3 regions of the Lacticaseibacillus huelsenbergensis genome follow, and region 3 is predicted to be linked to each of the others. Evidence: predicted binding sites of a transcription regulator. Region 3 holds the regulator's gene; each other region holds the start of a gene.
What was found. The regulator NrdR, encoded in region 3, represses ribonucleotide reductase genes. The targets are predictions, from matches to a motif close to ACACNATATATNGTGT.
Positions count from the first base shown of each region.

Region 1: the regulator NrdR is predicted to act here: its motif matches at 3,094-3,109, upstream of nrdJ (ribonucleoside-triphosphate reductase, adenosylcobalamin-dependent).
Region 2: the regulator NrdR is predicted to act here: its motif matches at 2,685-2,700, upstream of nrdH (glutaredoxin-like protein NrdH).

Region 1 covers NZ_CP120687.1:445,726-451,082, forward strand. Annotated here, with positions in the region: partial or broken gene LHUE1_RS01955 (ECF transporter S component) at 1-419, opposite strand, end outside; gene LHUE1_RS01960 (DUF4430 domain-containing protein) at 416-805, opposite strand; gene nrdJ (ribonucleoside-triphosphate reductase, adenosylcobalamin-dependent) at 832-3,078, opposite strand; gene LHUE1_RS01970 (nucleoside 2-deoxyribosyltransferase) at 3,273-3,716, opposite strand; gene LHUE1_RS01975 (alpha/beta fold hydrolase) at 3,783-4,628, opposite strand; gene nusG (transcription termination/antitermination protein NusG) at 4,638-5,192, opposite strand; gene secE (preprotein translocase subunit SecE) at 5,295-5,357, opposite strand, start outside.
Region 2 covers NZ_CP120687.1:2,729,361-2,734,717, forward strand. Annotated here, with positions in the region: gene cls (cardiolipin synthase) at 1-366, shown strand, start outside; gene LHUE1_RS12605 (hypothetical protein) at 536-862, opposite strand; gene LHUE1_RS12610 (helix-turn-helix domain-containing protein) at 1,000-2,451, opposite strand; gene nrdH (glutaredoxin-like protein NrdH) at 2,770-3,000, shown strand; gene nrdE (class 1b ribonucleoside-diphosphate reductase subunit alpha) at 3,070-5,241, shown strand; gene nrdF (class 1b ribonucleoside-diphosphate reductase subunit beta) at 5,295-5,357, shown strand, end outside.
Region 3 covers NZ_CP120687.1:2,950,947-2,956,303, reverse strand. Annotated here, with positions in the region: gene polA (DNA polymerase I) at 1-323, shown strand, start outside; gene mutM (DNA-formamidopyrimidine glycosylase) at 335-1,183, shown strand; gene coaE (dephospho-CoA kinase) at 1,180-1,782, shown strand; gene nrdR (transcriptional regulator NrdR) at 1,837-2,304, shown strand; gene LHUE1_RS13690 (replication initiation and membrane attachment family protein) at 2,373-3,722, shown strand; gene dnaI (primosomal protein DnaI) at 3,722-4,657, shown strand; gene thrS (threonine--tRNA ligase) at 5,213-5,357, shown strand, end outside.

The DNA of each region.
Region 1 (5,357 bases), 590 kb from region 3:
AAGCCGAGTCCATTCAAACTGCCAATGACCGCCATCCCCAGACTGACAACAACCCCATAAAGATAGCCCAGCAACCCGGCCAAGCCGATTTGGAGCCAGAGCTGGCGCCGGACGACCGGCAACATCAGCACAATCGCCTGCAACACGAGCATGCAAATCATATAAGCCACGATTTGCGGCAACGTCCACAAGCCGAACCCTAAGACAAGGTTGGAGACCACCAGCGTACTGACAGTTAAGCCGAGTCCCCAACGCAGTCCGAGTAACAACGTCACGACCATCAAAATATCTGTCACCGGCTGAACGTTGGGAATCGGCACTTTAACGATCCGCAAAACCGTGCACAATGCCGTCAATAGACCAAGCAAAGCCACCGCCCGAACAGGCGATGGCTTTTTGGCTGACGTTGGCAGCTTCATTTGGTAACACTCAGGTCAAAAACAACTTTATCGTGGTTCTTGACCGGTTGCGTTGTGGCACCTTTTTTCGCCATCTTGCCGTTGATGGTGTATAGCCAGTAAGTCTTCTTGGCAACATTTTGCTTCTTGCCGGCAATCTCAGTGATAAACCCTTTCGAAGCCTTGACCGACCAACCTTTTTTCAGACCGGTCATCACCACTGACTTTTTCGGTTGGGTAATTTTTTTCTTGGCAAACGCCTTGCCATTTTGCTTCAGCTGATAAGTGACCACAATCTGATTCGGCTTGCTGCTGGATTTGGCAGCGCTGTTCGAACTGTTGCTGCAACCAGCCAGCACAAACATTGCTGCAAAAAAGACAACCAGTGAACGTAAAGCTTTCTTCAACATAACCTTCAATTTCCTCCGCATTTTTACTTAATCGGGCAAGCGCCGCCAACACAATCCGTCTGGTCAACTAATTCCAGATCTTTTTGATCATGATTGGCATTTTGAGCGGCAAAAACAGCTGCGACTGATCCGTGAATCTTGGCGCACTTTTGCGTATAGGTGTCAGCATCAATCGGCTCTTTTGGCGCCTGTTTGAAGCCTGAGCCAACGTACGGCAACATGGATGTTGACTTGATCACGTGCCGATACTGTGACAACAAGCCGGCAATCTGATCGGCTTCTTCCGGCTGGAAGGTGACCGTGCAGCTAACCGCATTATCCGACCAGTATGTCTGCAAGAATGCCTGGGTCGCAATCTGTTCGGCAATCGAAACCGTTCCGGCTGAAGCAAATGCCGGATCGTCGGCATGCGCCGCGCGAATCGGGAACTCGACAACCATCGTGTTCTTGGTGTAAACATCCGGTTCAATATGATAACCACATGCTTTCAAAGCCGGCAGCAACGGGTCGTTGGCCTGGAACCGAATGCGCTGAATCAGGTAGCCGGCATAATGGAAATGCATGCCTTCTGAAACGCCTGCCAATTTAGCAACGGTTCCCGATGGCTTAACCGTGGTGTGTTTGCGGGAAGGCTCACAGCCCAATGCATCGGAATAAGCCTGATCCGCATCAACAACCGCGTGATATAAGCCATCCACCGCTTGCTTGATTTCCGGATTATAAATCGGCTTCTCAAGCATTTTACCGGTGTGCGGATCCACAACCGGTTCAAATCCGGACACAACGCGATGACCGAAATCATCCAGGAACCAATCCTGAATTCCGGACATCGAAATGCCGATACGGCGATTCTTCCTAATAATATCACGGGAAACCTGCCAGTCATAATTGCTGAAGGTTACTCGCTTGGCATAACGCGTTGCCAACGCAAAGGCCTGCTTCAATTTCCAACCTTGTTGCACCGCAACGACCGGAAAGAGTTCAAACAAGTTGCATGGTTCACCATTGGCCAACGAAATCTCGCCACATGGGTTGGTGCCTTCCACATCCGGATCGTTAGCTGCATTTTCACCATCGACAATCCGGCCGAAGCGGCGTGATAAATCGAGGTTCACAACGCCCGGTTCACCGTTTTTGGCAATGGCTGTCGCAATCGGTGCATAAGCGTCAAACTGCGTATCAATCGCGACACTGTTGTTAGATGCCCAGCGGTGATGATAAAGCTTTTTTTGATCCTGCTTCATCGTGATGAACGCGTCATCATCGGCCGAGCCTAACGACATTTCCGCGGAACGTCGCACATTGCCGGCCACCACTGTCTTGCCGATCAAGTTGCCGATATCCGTAGCGTCAACCGCGGTCAATCGCTGGCCAACCCGCGCATTAAGCACCTTGTTGATATCCAGCAACATCTCGACTAATGGCATCGGACCGGAAGCCGTGCCGCCAAAGCCATGAATCCGGGCGCCTTTTGGCCGAATCCGACTGATATCCAGCACCAACTTGGTCTGACCACCGGGATTAGTCGTCGCAAAATGATGATCAATCACCTTGGCGTTGGCTAAAACCCAGCCTTCACGGGTATCCGGCAAAACGTAGCGGTCATTGTGCTCGGCCGCATGCGCCTGTTCCCAGGCTTCCCGATCAACCGCGCCCATTTTCAGTGATTCCGCATAGCTGGCACTGTTGCGATCAATCACAATCGTCAGGTCAACGGCGTTTGCGACTGGCGGCAACTTGGCAATGTTGTCTTTGGTCACGGAAAAACCGACGCCGCCGCCTTTCATCAATTCGTCAAACATAAAGGAATACGGCATCGAGACAGCAGGCTGGTCAGCCGAAAAATCCGTCGGCACGATATGCGACTCACCATAGGGTTGCGGGCGAATGGCGATAAACCAACAATTATTCAAGGCATCGCCATTGCGCTTTTGATAATCGGTTCCGGAAATCCACAGGTTACGGCCAGATGGCGTGCCGGCCAACCCGTAAATAAGCTTGAAAAGATTCCGTGCCTCTTTTTGCAGTTCATCCACGACTTCTGAATCAGGATTGGCTGTATGTAACCGCGGATCAAGGTTAATATTCCCCTCAACCACTCGCTTGACGGTTTCATCCCAATTCTCGGTCCGTTGTTGATCCGGCAACCACCGGGCATAGGTCCGCTTATACGTGACCCATCCCAGTTCACCCCAGTGTGGCTTAATTTCTTTCTTGACCTCGGCAACAAAATCAGGTGCCAAGGTGATCGGTTTCATCATAACTTGCATAGCTGTACCTCCCGTATACAAGATATGGTATAGCCAAACGAACCTAATATCAAGATATAGATTAATCAATAACAAATTGTTAATGCTGGCAACCACCTGCCCAACGCGGGATGCACGGCTTTTTAAAAATAATGACGAAATTAAAAAATCGCCAGCGCAAGAAAACGCTGGCGACATCTGATCTATCCGTGGATTTAAAAGACCGGTCCGACATACGGCCGCACTAACACATGGTCCAAATCAAGACTTTTAAGCTCGACCAAATCATTCACAAAGCAGGTAATCGACCCTGCCAACATCAGATTCATTTTCATCTCGCCAAGCTGAAGCGCCACGATTGGCATGTGGTGCGCATAGGCGTACCCAATCTCAAACGCCGTTCCCGGATCGGGGTTCTCACCGACATAATCCAGAATGGCGACTAAGACCGTCGAGCGGTGCAGACCCTGAATGTCTTCACCAAACACCTGCCGCTGCCACCCTGGTGAGTTCGGCGTCAATCCCGCTTTGTTCGTGTCATCGCGCGGTGAAAAAATCGCGGTGACCGATTCATTTGCATGCAAAGCTGCTAAAACTTGATCAAGCCGCTCAATCTGAGCAGGATCAAAAAACGGTGCAGCCAAATATACTTCTGCCATATTCGTTTACTCCTTGAGCGGCTTCTGTCCGCAAACCTTCAACTATCTACTTCAATTCAGCAGCACCTAAAAATCGCGTTGACGTTGCCATAAATATTCGGCGATATCATGATCCACCAACCGATTCTCGTGCAGTAAACTATGGGCTGCCCGTGGTCCGCGAATCACAACTTCGGTATAATCTTTGATCCGATCCTTAACCAAATACCGCACGGCAAAGCTGCTGCTAATGGCCACTTCACCATCGTGGCGCCCGCCCAACATCAAATCCCCGGCAATATTTAGCCAACGAAGATCAGCCGGGAGATTGGCAATCGAACGTTGAAAATACTGATAGATCGGCGCTGTGTGCTCCGGTCCTTGACGGGTCAACGGCCAATTAAGAATCGGCGAACGCCGCGCAACCTCCACATCATTCATCGGTGCGGCAATCGTCACCAGATTCGCCACCGGAACAGCAGGTTGGCTCAATAAATACAGTGCCGCCGTTACGCCACCCATCGAATGCGCGACCAAATTAACTCGGGTAAACGCCTGCTGCGCCTGCAAAGCGGCGATCACATGCTTCAACCCGCGCAACTGGGCAGCGGGCCGCACCGTTTTGTCCGTATACAACACCTGAACGGCAGCGTGATGGTTTAGATTCAACTGCCCGCGCAAATGAACGCTGCTATCCGGGGCGACAATGGCCACGACATCTTTGCTTAAGCCATAACGCCGCTGCATACGCCACAACATATGGCCAAACGAATAGCGCGTCCCCAGATGCCCGGGAATAAACAACGTCGGCGTCGGATCCATCACAAGCGGTACCGGCGCATAGCCAGTCCGCGCCAATAGAAAATAGTCGGTCATCACGCCCACAACGACAATCACGCCCAGCGTCACAAGAATCCAGAACCAGCCGCTCATAGGCGTTACCTACAGCTTGTCGACTTGATCAAAGTCCAGTTCGGCGGTTACTTCACGGTCAAACATTTCCGTAACAACTTTCAACTTCATCTTATCTTTATCAACCGCCGTCACCTTACCATGCATGCCGGTAAAGGCACCATCGATAATCGTCACTGGCTCGCCCACATCAAACTCAACGTTCTGATGGCGCGTGCTCATGCCCATCGAGTGCAGCACACTGGCAACTTCTTCCGGCAGCAATGGTGCTGGTTTTGAACCGGCCCCATGCGAACCGACAAACCCCGTAACTCCCGGCGTATTCCGAACCACAAACCAAGACTGGTCAGTCATCACCATTTCAACCAACACATAGCCAGGAAAAGTCTTTTTCATCTCAACTTTATCCTTACCATTCTTTTGTTCATGTTCCTCTTCTTCAGGAACGACCACCCGAAAAATATAATCATCCATATTCATACTGGTCGTCCGCTGTTCAAGGTTCGTCTTCACCTTATTCTCATAACCGGAATAAGTGTGCAACACGTACCAATGCTTCTCTGCCGATGTTACTGTTTCAGCCATAATGCGTCTCCTTTTTGTGTTTTGAGTCAAAATAAAAAACCGTCATCGAAGGCGGTTTTGCGCTGTTCATAGTATAGCAAAGATGAAGCGGTTTGTCAGGCTTTAATACAAGAACGCCTGAAAGATCATGTTAATGACCCAATCAACCGCCGCAAAATAAATGGC
Region 2 (5,357 bases), 220 kb from region 3:
ATCATGATTCCCGATATGCCCGATCATCCGTTTATTTTCCGGGCGACCCAGTACTATGCCACCTATCTGGCTCGTGCTGGCGTTAAAATTTACCACTATCAACATGGCTTCATGCATGCAAAAACCGTGGTTGTCGACGATGCCATTGCCAGTGTCGGGTCAGCCAATTTCGATATTCGTAGTTTTAAACTGAATTTTGAGGTCAATGCCTTTATTTATGATCGTAAAGTTGCCGGGGCACTTGCCGAAATCTTTGAAGCGGATATGAAGCAGAGCTACTTATTGACACCAGCGATTATCGCTAGTCAAAGCCGCTGGTTACGCTTCAAACAGGACTTTTCTCGGCTCCTGTCGCCGATTTTGTAAGCCAGCCTGTAAGTCATCAGAAATTGAACTATATTGTCACAAAAACACCGCGTCAGCATGGGGCACTGAGGCGGCGTTTTTGTGACCGAAATATAGCATTTTCAAAATAATGATAGGTGTTTAGCTGATCGCCATAATGGCAGTGAAGAAGACTTGACGAGTCGGCTAATTACCGTTGCCAATCGTCTAGTGCCTTGGTGTGGCCGAGAAGATAGTGGATGGCAGCTTGGACAAGTGTGTCACGGGCAGTCGTTAACTCGTCGCCTTCCAGGTTATATTTGTCACGCAGGTAACCTTCCGCAATAGCCTGATATTCTTTGCGGGCCTCGCCCCCATCTTTTAGGTAGGCATCAATGGCATTCAGATCATCTTTAGCGCGGTTAGCTAATTCTTCAGCCAGATCTTCGACATGTGGCTGGCGTTTATGGGCATAGTCCATCAGCGTGTCATTCATATCAACGACAGCGGCCTCGTCTGCTTTCTTGTCACGTTTCATGTTCGCAGTCATCTCCTAATACTTTTAGTATGCACCTACGCCGGATTTTCATCAACGCCGCCTATTTTAACAAAAGCATCGATAACAGCGTTCTTACTAATCTATTAAAGCTTGCGTCGGTGATGCCTGCCCATTTTTCAGAGATGAAACTGCTGGCGTGAGCGACGAAATAATACTTGATACAGCGCAGACCAGCTTTCAAAGCGCTCACTGTCTAGATAAAAGACCGGGGTATCAGGTACACTGGATTCCTCGCTTGCAGCCAAAGTATGCGCGGAAATCACGAAATCGGGATGTTGGTCAATGGTAACTAGGCGAATGTAGGCGGGATGCACAAGATTAAGCCGCACGGTTTCGTACAATGGCTGTGGCATCAGCGGATCAAGTGCTACTTTTAGCTTATTGGCAACCGCACTTTCGGTCATGAACGGCCAAAGCAATTGATAGAAGCCGTCAATGATCTCTGAACGGACTTTCTCATCCGGTTCTTCTCGAGCAAAAAAGGCTTCAATCGCCTTGCCAAGACGTGGAAAAAGCGGCCGCATTGGGCTGGCAGTTTTCGCTAAGTCGATATACGCGCCATCAGGAAAAATCCGTTCACTGATCAGAATTTTCAATAAATTGCCGGCTAAGGCTAGATCTTTGGAAACTGCTGGTGAAATACCGATTAAATGACGACTGAATTCGGTGCGGATTTTTTCGACGGTCTGCCACGCCGAGGTATTGTGGGCAACATGGTAACCGACAAATCCGGCAGCGTCGAATTGTTGTTCTGTGTGGAAACGCGGAATCCGCCACTGCCCGAGATACAAATAAAGGATTTCGGCTTCCGCCACTTCACGGGGTAAATGTGCCAAGACATCTGGCAGCTCATCAGGCAACACTGGGCGAGGTTGTAATGCCGCGAAATTCAGGGTGTTGCCGATCGAATGATTCGCCTGCAGTCGATACAGATTAATGTTGGCCGAAAATTGAAGTTGCTTGACGGAGAAGTCCGGTCGAATCAAACCGGCTGCCTGCAAAGACTGAACCAGCTGGCGGGACTGCGGCATCATCGTGGCAAACAGTGGATCCTGGGTGTCGACTAGCTGCCACAATAATTGGCGATAAACTTGGCGAATTCGCGGCTCTGCGCCGGCAAGTGCCAAAGGCGTGAGATTAATGGTGACCTCTTTTTGGCGCAAGTACCCGCGTAATGCGGAAATCCGTCGGAAAAAAGCTGCCCGGGAGAAACCGGTTTCTTCTAATAACATGGGCAACGTCAAGTCAGGTTGCATCAGTGTTTTGACCAAAAGCTTTCCGGGAAGCGAACGGCGAAACAAAAAGATTCGGTAGCGAACCCGACTAATCGAAGGGGGTGCCGTCATATTGCCATCCCCTCTACGTAATAAAGGTGGCGCACTAGGATCAATGGCATGTAAATCCTCGGCGACTTTCGCCATTTGCCGTCGCAGTTGCCGGTAGCTCTCGCCGCGGGCCATCGCTGCCGTTGCAATATTCATTTGCCGATTAGGCGCGTCTCGCAAATCGCCATAAAGCGCCAACCGCTCGCGTTCTTCGCGGTCTAGGAACAATTCTTCAAACGCCATGGTGACGACCTCCTTTCCAAATTTTTGCTATAGTATAGCAAAGAAGATCGGCAACCGGATAAATGATGCTTGTGTACTTGTCTCAGACGCCTGTTTCCTTAACGGGCAGGCTTTCGCCGCTTTAAGTCAGTCTATGATTGATTAGCACTGGCGTCTGGCATGCAATCTTGCTATACTAAAAGTAAGCGAAAATCAAGTCGACACCATATGCTTTGGGGCATCAAAAAAATTAACCCCAAGATATGGTGTTTTTCATTGACATGCACCCCAATATTGAGTATTCTAAACTACATAAGATAACAAGAAAGGATGATACCTATGCGTAACATCACACTGTTCACGCGCAATGGCTGTCCACAATGCCGGATGACAAAGCGCTACCTCGATACCCACAAGATTCCATTTACGGAACACAACATCAACGAGGAACCTGAATACATCGATTACTTAAAGAAAAAGGGATTCCAGCAGGTTCCTGTTCTTGAAGCAGATGGGCTTGATTCATTCTCCGGGTTTCGACCGGATGCCTTGAAGCAACTGGCTGTCTGAACAGCCAGTTTTTTTATCGCATCGAACTTAACCGAATGAAGATAAATTGCAGTGAAAGCAGGGATTAGCATGTCATTAAAAACAATCAGTCCGGACGAGGTTACTTATTACGCCCTTAACAACGAGATCAATATTCCCGTCAACGACCAAATTCCGCTCAATAAGGACAAGGAAGCATTACAGGCCTTTTTGACCGAAAATGTGGCGCCAAATACGATGAAGTTTTCGTCGCTACAAGAGCGCTTGAAGTATTTGGTTGACCATCACTATTATGAAGCCGACTTTTTAAAAAAGTATCAGCCGGTCTTCCTGGAAAAGCTGGATCAATTTCTGACGGCCCAGCATTTTCAGTTTAAGTCCTTTATGGCGGCTTATAAGTATTACGCTCAGTATGCGTTAAAGACGGACGACGGCACTCAGTATCTTGAAGACTACAAAGATCGGGTGTTTGCCAATGCCCTCTTCTTTGCGGATGGTAATGAGCAGCTAGCGGTTGACTTAGCGGATGAAATGATTCATCAGCGGTATCAACCGGCTACCCCTTCGTTCCTGAACGCTGGTCGGCAACGCCGTGGTGAGCTGGTCTCCTGTTTTCTACTGCAAATTACCGATGATATGAATTCGATTGGCCGCGCCATTAACTCTGCCCTTGAGTTGTCACGGATTGGCGGCGGGGTTGGCCTGACGCTGTCGAATTTGCGTGAAGCCGGTGCGCCAATCAAAGGTATTGACGGTGCTGCAAGTGGCGTATTGCCGGTCATGAAGTTGTTGGAAGATTCTTTTTCCTATAGCAATCAACTGGGTCAGCGCCAAGGTGCCGGTGTGGTTTATTTGAATGTCTTCCATCCCGATATCATCAGTTTCCTGGGTGCCAAGAAGGAAAATGCGGATGAAAAGTATCGGGTGAAGACCCTTAGCCTCGGCGTGATTGTCCCTGATAAGTATTACGAGCTTATTAAGGACAACGCCGATATGTATCTGTTCTCCCCTTATTCGGTTGAACGGGCTTATGGCAAGCCATTTTCGTATGTGGACATTACCAAGGAATACGATAATATGGTGGCCAATCCGGACATTAAGAAATACAAGATCAAGGCCCGCGATCTGGAAAATGAAATTTCCAAATTGCAGCAGGAATCTGGCTATCCTTACATCATCAACATCGACACTGCCAACAATGCGAGTCCGATTGATGGCAAAATCATCATGAGTAACCTGTGCTCGGAAATCATGCAGGTGCAGGTACCGTCCAAGCTCAACAACAAACAGGAATATGAAGTCTTAGGGACAGATGTTTCCTGCAACCTAGGCAGCACGAATATTCCTAATTTGATGCATAGTCGCGATTTTGGTCACAGCGTTGAAGCCATGGTTCGGGCATTGACCTATGTCACCGATCACAGCAATATCGACGTTGTGCCATCTGTTCAGCACGGTAATCACATGGCGCACAGCATCGGCCTTGGTGCGATGGGCTTGCACACGTACTTTGCTAAGAACCATATGTATTATGGTTCACCGGAAAGCCTTGATTTCACCAACATCTATTTCTTGTTGCTGAATTATTACACGTTGAAGGCATCCAACAAGATTGCTAAAGAACGTGGCGAGTCCTTCCATAATTTTGAAAACAGCAAATACGCTGATGGCAGTTATTTTGACAAGTATATCCAACAATCATGGGCACCTAAGTACGACAAGGTGCGTGACTTGTTTAAGGATGTTCACATTCCGACCCAGGCGGACTGGGAAGCACTCAAAGAGAGTGTGATGAAGGATGGCTTGTATCATCAAAACCGGATGGCTGTGGCCCCTAATGGCTCGATCAGCTATATTAACGATACCAGTGCCTCCTTGCAGCCAATTGTTAACCGGATCGAGGATCGTCAAGAGAAGAAAATCGGCACCATTTACTACCCGGCGCCTGGTTTGTCGAATGACACCATGCCTTACTATCAAAGTGCCTACGACATCGACATGCGTAAAGTCATTGATGTTTATGCCGCTGCTCAACAACATGTTGACCAAGGGATGGCGATGACCTTGTTCATGCGTAGTACCATTCCTGCTGGCCTTTATCCGTGGAAAGACGGCCGAACCGACAAGATGACGACGCGTGATTTGAACATTTTGCGGAACTACGCACATCACAAAGGCCTCAAGTCGATTTACTACATCCGGACTTACACCGATGACCAGGAAGAAATCGGTAGCAACGCTTGTGAAAGTTGCTCAATTTGATTATCTTTTAACAGGGGGATCTCCCCTGTTTTTACATACAAGGAGCGAAGAATATGGCAAAACAATATATTGCGATTAATTGGAATGCGATTGAAGATGAAGTCGATAAGGCGACT
Region 3 (5,357 bases):
GCCGCTATTTGCCGCAAATTCATTCACGTAACTTTAATTTACGTAAATTTGCTGAGCGCACCGCGATGAACACGCCGATCCAAGGCAGTGCAGCGGACATTATCAAAGTTGCAATGATTCGCATGCAAAAAGCGTTAACCGATGCCCATCTGCAAGCCAAAATGCTGTTGCAGGTGCACGATGAACTCATTTTTGAAGCTCCTACCGCAGAAATGGAGCAACTTGGCAAACTTGTGCCTAAGATTATGGATTCTGCCGTGCAATTGGACGTGCCGTTGAAAGTCGATAGCCATTACGGTCCGACTTGGTTTGATGCGAAATAAGGAGAACGGGAATGCCAGAGTTACCTGAAGTCGAAACGGTTCGCCGTTCATTGTTGCCACTTATCAAAAACAAACGGATCACCGCCATTAGTACGAATTGGGCGAAAATTCTGATTAATGGCTTGCCGACTTTTCAAAAAGAAGTCGTCGGCGCTGCTGTCACCACGATCGATCGCCGGGGAAAATATCTGTTGATTCGGCTGAACAACGGTGAAACCATTGTCAGCCATTTACGCATGGAAGGTCGCTATTACGTTGTTAGCGATGGCCATACGCCATTTGACAAGCACGATCATGTGACTTTTACGTTCCAGGATGGAAGCCAACTGCGCTACCGGGATTTACGCAAGTTTGGCCGCATGCGCTTGATTCATACTGGTCAGGAACAATCGGTGCCGGCGTTGGCAAAATTAGGGCCGGAGCCGACCCCTGCGACGTTTGACGAGGCGGCGTTTGCCCAAAAACTAAAACGCCATCATAAAGCGATCAAATCGGTGTTACTGGATCAGACCGTTGTTGCCGGTATCGGCAATATTTATGCCGACGAAGTTTTATGGTTGAGTCGTTTGAATCCATTGCAGCCAGCTGATACGCTGACAAAAAAAGAAATTCATACCTTACATGACAATATTATCAAGGAGTTAGATGCGGCCATTGCTGCTGGCGGCACCAGTGCTCATACCTACGTTGATGCAAAAGGCAACCGCGGCTCTTTTCAAGATGCCCTACATGTTTACGATCGGGAAGGGACGCCTTGTGATCGCTGCGGCACACTCATTGTTAAAATCAAAGTCGGCCAACGCGGTACCCATTATTGTCCCCACTGCCAACCTCTGCATCAAAGGAGGCGTCCGGCATGACCTATTTATTGGGTTTGACAGGCGGTATTGCCTCAGGAAAATCAACGGTGAGTCGAGTCTTTAAAGCAGCTGGCTATCCAGTCGTAGATGCCGATGTGATTGCGCGCCGGATTGTCGAACCCGGTCGGCCTGCACTCGCCCGTATTGTCCAGGCATTTGGGCCACAAGTACTGCGCGAGGACGGTAAACTCAACCGTGCCAAGCTCGGTGAGATTGTCTTTTCCCAACCGCGGCGTTTGGAGGCGCTGAATCAAATTAATCGACCATACCTGCGCGCGGCGATTAATCAAGCGTTAGCACAGGCGAAATCTGGCGGTGCTGCGATTGTGGTTGGTGACATTCCACTCCTTTACGAAGCCGATTATGCCGATGCATTCGATGGTGTTGCCGTGGTCACCGTTGATCCCAAGGTTCAGTTGGACCGGTTGATGGCCCGTGATGGTCTGACAGAAGCCGAAGCCAAAGAACGCATTGCATCACAGATACCCTTGGCGGAAAAAGCGGCCATGGCTGATTTTGTCATTGACAATAACGGAAAATCAGAAGCAACGATTGCCCAAGCGAAAGCCTTGATCCGCCAGTTACAGCACCTATCATAAGCGGCGTGTGCGTGCTATAATTAATTATCAAACTTTGATTAAGAAGGTGGAGTCGTGCAATGTCCCCATTGCCATCATAATAGTTCGCGGGTCGTTGATTCGCGTCCCACAGACGGCGGTCGGGCGATCCGACGCCGGCGCGAATGCGAGAATTGCGGGTTTCGCTTCACGACTTTTGAACGAGTCGAGCAAACCCCGTTATTGGTGATTAAGAAAAATGGTACCAGAGAAGAGTTCAATCGTGAGAAGATTCTGAAGGGACTGATCCGGGCCGCAGAAAAACGACCGGTCACCATGGAGCAGATGCAAGGGATCGTTGATTCGGTTGAAAACCAATTGCGTGCGATTGGTGAAAATGAAGTTTCCAGTCAAGCGATTGGCGAATATGTCATGTCCAAGCTAGCAGATGTTGATGACGTGGCTTATATTCGCTTCGCCAGTGTTTATCGGCAGTTCAAAGATATGTCCGTCTTCATGCAAGAGCTTCAGGATATGATGAAGAAGGAAAAGACTAAGAAATAGTGAGCGCAAAACAAGCGGACCTGGGGCAGTTGTCTCAGGTCCGTTGTCTGAAAAGAGGTGAATTTGCTATGCAGCGTCCGGATACGTTTATGCCACAAGCAGGCTTTGTGTTGACCAAGGCAGGTTATTTTAGCGACTTTGATGAAAAGATCGCCATCTCGCTTTATCAACCGCTCGTGGGGCCGATTGCCATGGCGCTTTATCTAAGTCTATGGCAGGAAGTCAAAGACCGCGCTTTGGTGACGGATCGGCGCCCGCAACTCTGGCTATTGGATTTGTTGGATATCGACATCGATCAGCTCTTTGTGGCTCGCGTGAAACTGGAAGCAGTCGGCTTATTGCGAACTTATACGCAAGTCGATTCCCTAGGACGCTATTACGCTTATGAACTTTATCCGCCAGTGCAGCCAGATGCCTTTTTTAAAGATGATTTGATGGGCCTGTTGCTTTATGACAAGGTTGGTGAAAAACGGTATGACGAACTGGTTGCACAGTTCAGTCTGAAACCGGTTCGCCGCCCGGAATGGCAGGAGATCACAGCAAACTTTTTGGACGTGTTTCGCTTTGACCACAACTTAAGCGGGGAACCAAGTGCGGTGGTTGCCGCCAAAAAGGCAATGGCTCAAAATCAGCCTCAATTACCGCGGCTTGGTAATGGCGAAGGCTATGACTGGGAACTTTTGCAATCGTTGTTAGCCAACAGCAATATTCAGTCAGGCCAATTAGCCAAACACCAAGAGGCACTGTATCAAATCGCCGGGTTTTACGGGATTCAACCACCTGACTTTGCGCGGCTGATCAGTCGGGCGACGGATGTGATGACGGGCAAAATCGACTTGAACGCGTTGCGGCGGCTGGCCGAGCAAAGTTATACCCGCCAGCAGCCGCAAACCAAGGCGCAGCCAGTAGCAACCAAACCGCCAAAAGTGGCTAGTGCTGACGAAGCGCTGCTGAAACGGGCCAAAAGCATGCCACCGCGTCAGTTTTTAACCGCGGCCAAACAGGCTAAGAATGACCGGATGTATCCGGCCAATAATGAATTGCGCGCGGTGCAGAGCCTTAGTGAACGCAATGTTTTTGATGCCCCTACGATTAATATTTTGATTGATTATATTCTCCGAACGAATGACAGTATCAATCAAGCCTTGATGGATGCGATCGCAAACAGCTGGTTAAAAGCTAATGTGACGAGCCCCGAAGCAGCGTTACAGCAGATTCATACGTTTGAAGAGCAGAAAGCAACTGGAAAGAAACGCTATCAGGGCCAATCCAAAGGTGTGCGGCAGGAAAAGCTGCCAGATTGGGCTAAGGAAGGCTATCAACCCAAGAAGAAAAAGGTCAGCGAAGCGGATCGCCAGACGTTGGCTGCTCAGCTGGAAAAGTTACGACAACTCGGTGATAAGGGAGGGACGAACTAATGGAAGATATGCGTAAACGCTTAGCAATGTTAATGGACTCTCGACAGTGGCGGGAGCGGTATTTCAAAATGGTCAAAGCAGCCTTGCAGGATCCTGATGTCCAGACCTTCCTTAAGCAACACGAGGCAGAATTAGCTGACGATGCGATTGATCGCGGCACGGCCAAAATCTATGAATTCGTCAGTGAGCGGAACAAGATTGCCCGTGGTGAATTACCATTGGCACCCGGCTATCAACCCACGTTAGTCGTTGCCAACGGGCTGATCGATGTCGCTTATGAGCCGACAGATGCAAAGCTTGCGGCTGACGAAGAGGCCAAGCAGGCGTCGCTAGTGACCTCGGTTAATATGCCTAAAGATATTCACGATGCAAGTCTGACGAGTTACGATCCGACCGATGAGCGGGTGGATGCGCTTTTGGCCGCAAACCGGTTTGTCTTGGCAGTGGTCGCCGATCCCAAAACATTTCACCAAGGCCTGTATCTAAGCGGTCCATTTGGCGTCGGTAAAACCTATTTGCTCGGTGCCATTGCCAATGATCTTGCCAGCAAAGGCGGCATTGGCACGACGCTGATTCACGTTCCGACCTTTGTTGTTGAAATGAAAAGCGCCATTGGCAGCAACACGGTTTTGAAAAAAATCGATAGCGTCAAACGTGCGCAAGTGCTGATGCTTGATGATATTGGCGCCGAAAGTATCAGTCCCTGGGTCCGGGATGATGTGCTTGGCATCATTTTGCAATACCGCATGCAGGAAAAAATGCCGACGCTGTTTAGCTCCAACAAAAGCATGGCCGATTTAACCGAATCTTTGGCCGGGACTGACCGCGGTAATTCCGAAATGCTAAAAGCCCAACGCATTATGGAACGGATCCGTTTTCTCGCAAAAGAAGTAACGGTCGGCGGAGAAAATCGCCGCAATCCGCTGGCTAATTAAGTGCGACTCCAAAAAGAATAACGCAATTTTCAGAAAACCGCTTGCACCCAGCCGCGCAATGTGGTTCAATGTAGCTATCGAAGACGGAAGCAATAAAGGATCATCCGACAGAGAGCAAGGCCGCGGCTGAAAGTCTTGCAAGATCTGATCCGAACCACTTCTTGAGATTGCCGAAAGGCTCAGTTGCGCAGGTTACGCGTTAATGAAGTGGCCCGCAGCAAGACTGTCGGCAACCTGGGTGGAACCGCGATCACAAATCGTCCCTGATGTCTCTTAGGAGATGTTAGGGGCGATTTTTTTGTGAGCGTGAGCCAGCCCGGTTAGAAACCGGCGTGTAAGTGGCCTTGGGTGTGATGGCCGGGCTTTGGCCATTGCGACCAAGGTCCTTACACGCAGGTTTCTGGGCTGGCGAACGCGTTATCGCAAGCGGAAGCCGCAGTGTCTGGAACTGAAGCGTTGTGCCCTTAGGCATTGCGACCAAGATCCTTACGCACAGGTCTCTGCATCGGTGAACGGATGGTTTCTTCGAAAAAACAACAAAGGAGAGTCTTTCTTATGGCATTAGATATTACGTTTCCAGATGGCAATGTTAAACAATTTCCAGATGGTACAACGGTGAAAGCTATTACAGAAGGCATTAGTAACAGTTTGGCCAAAAAGGCGGTTGCCGGCAAGTTGGATGGCGAGTTGATCGCTTATG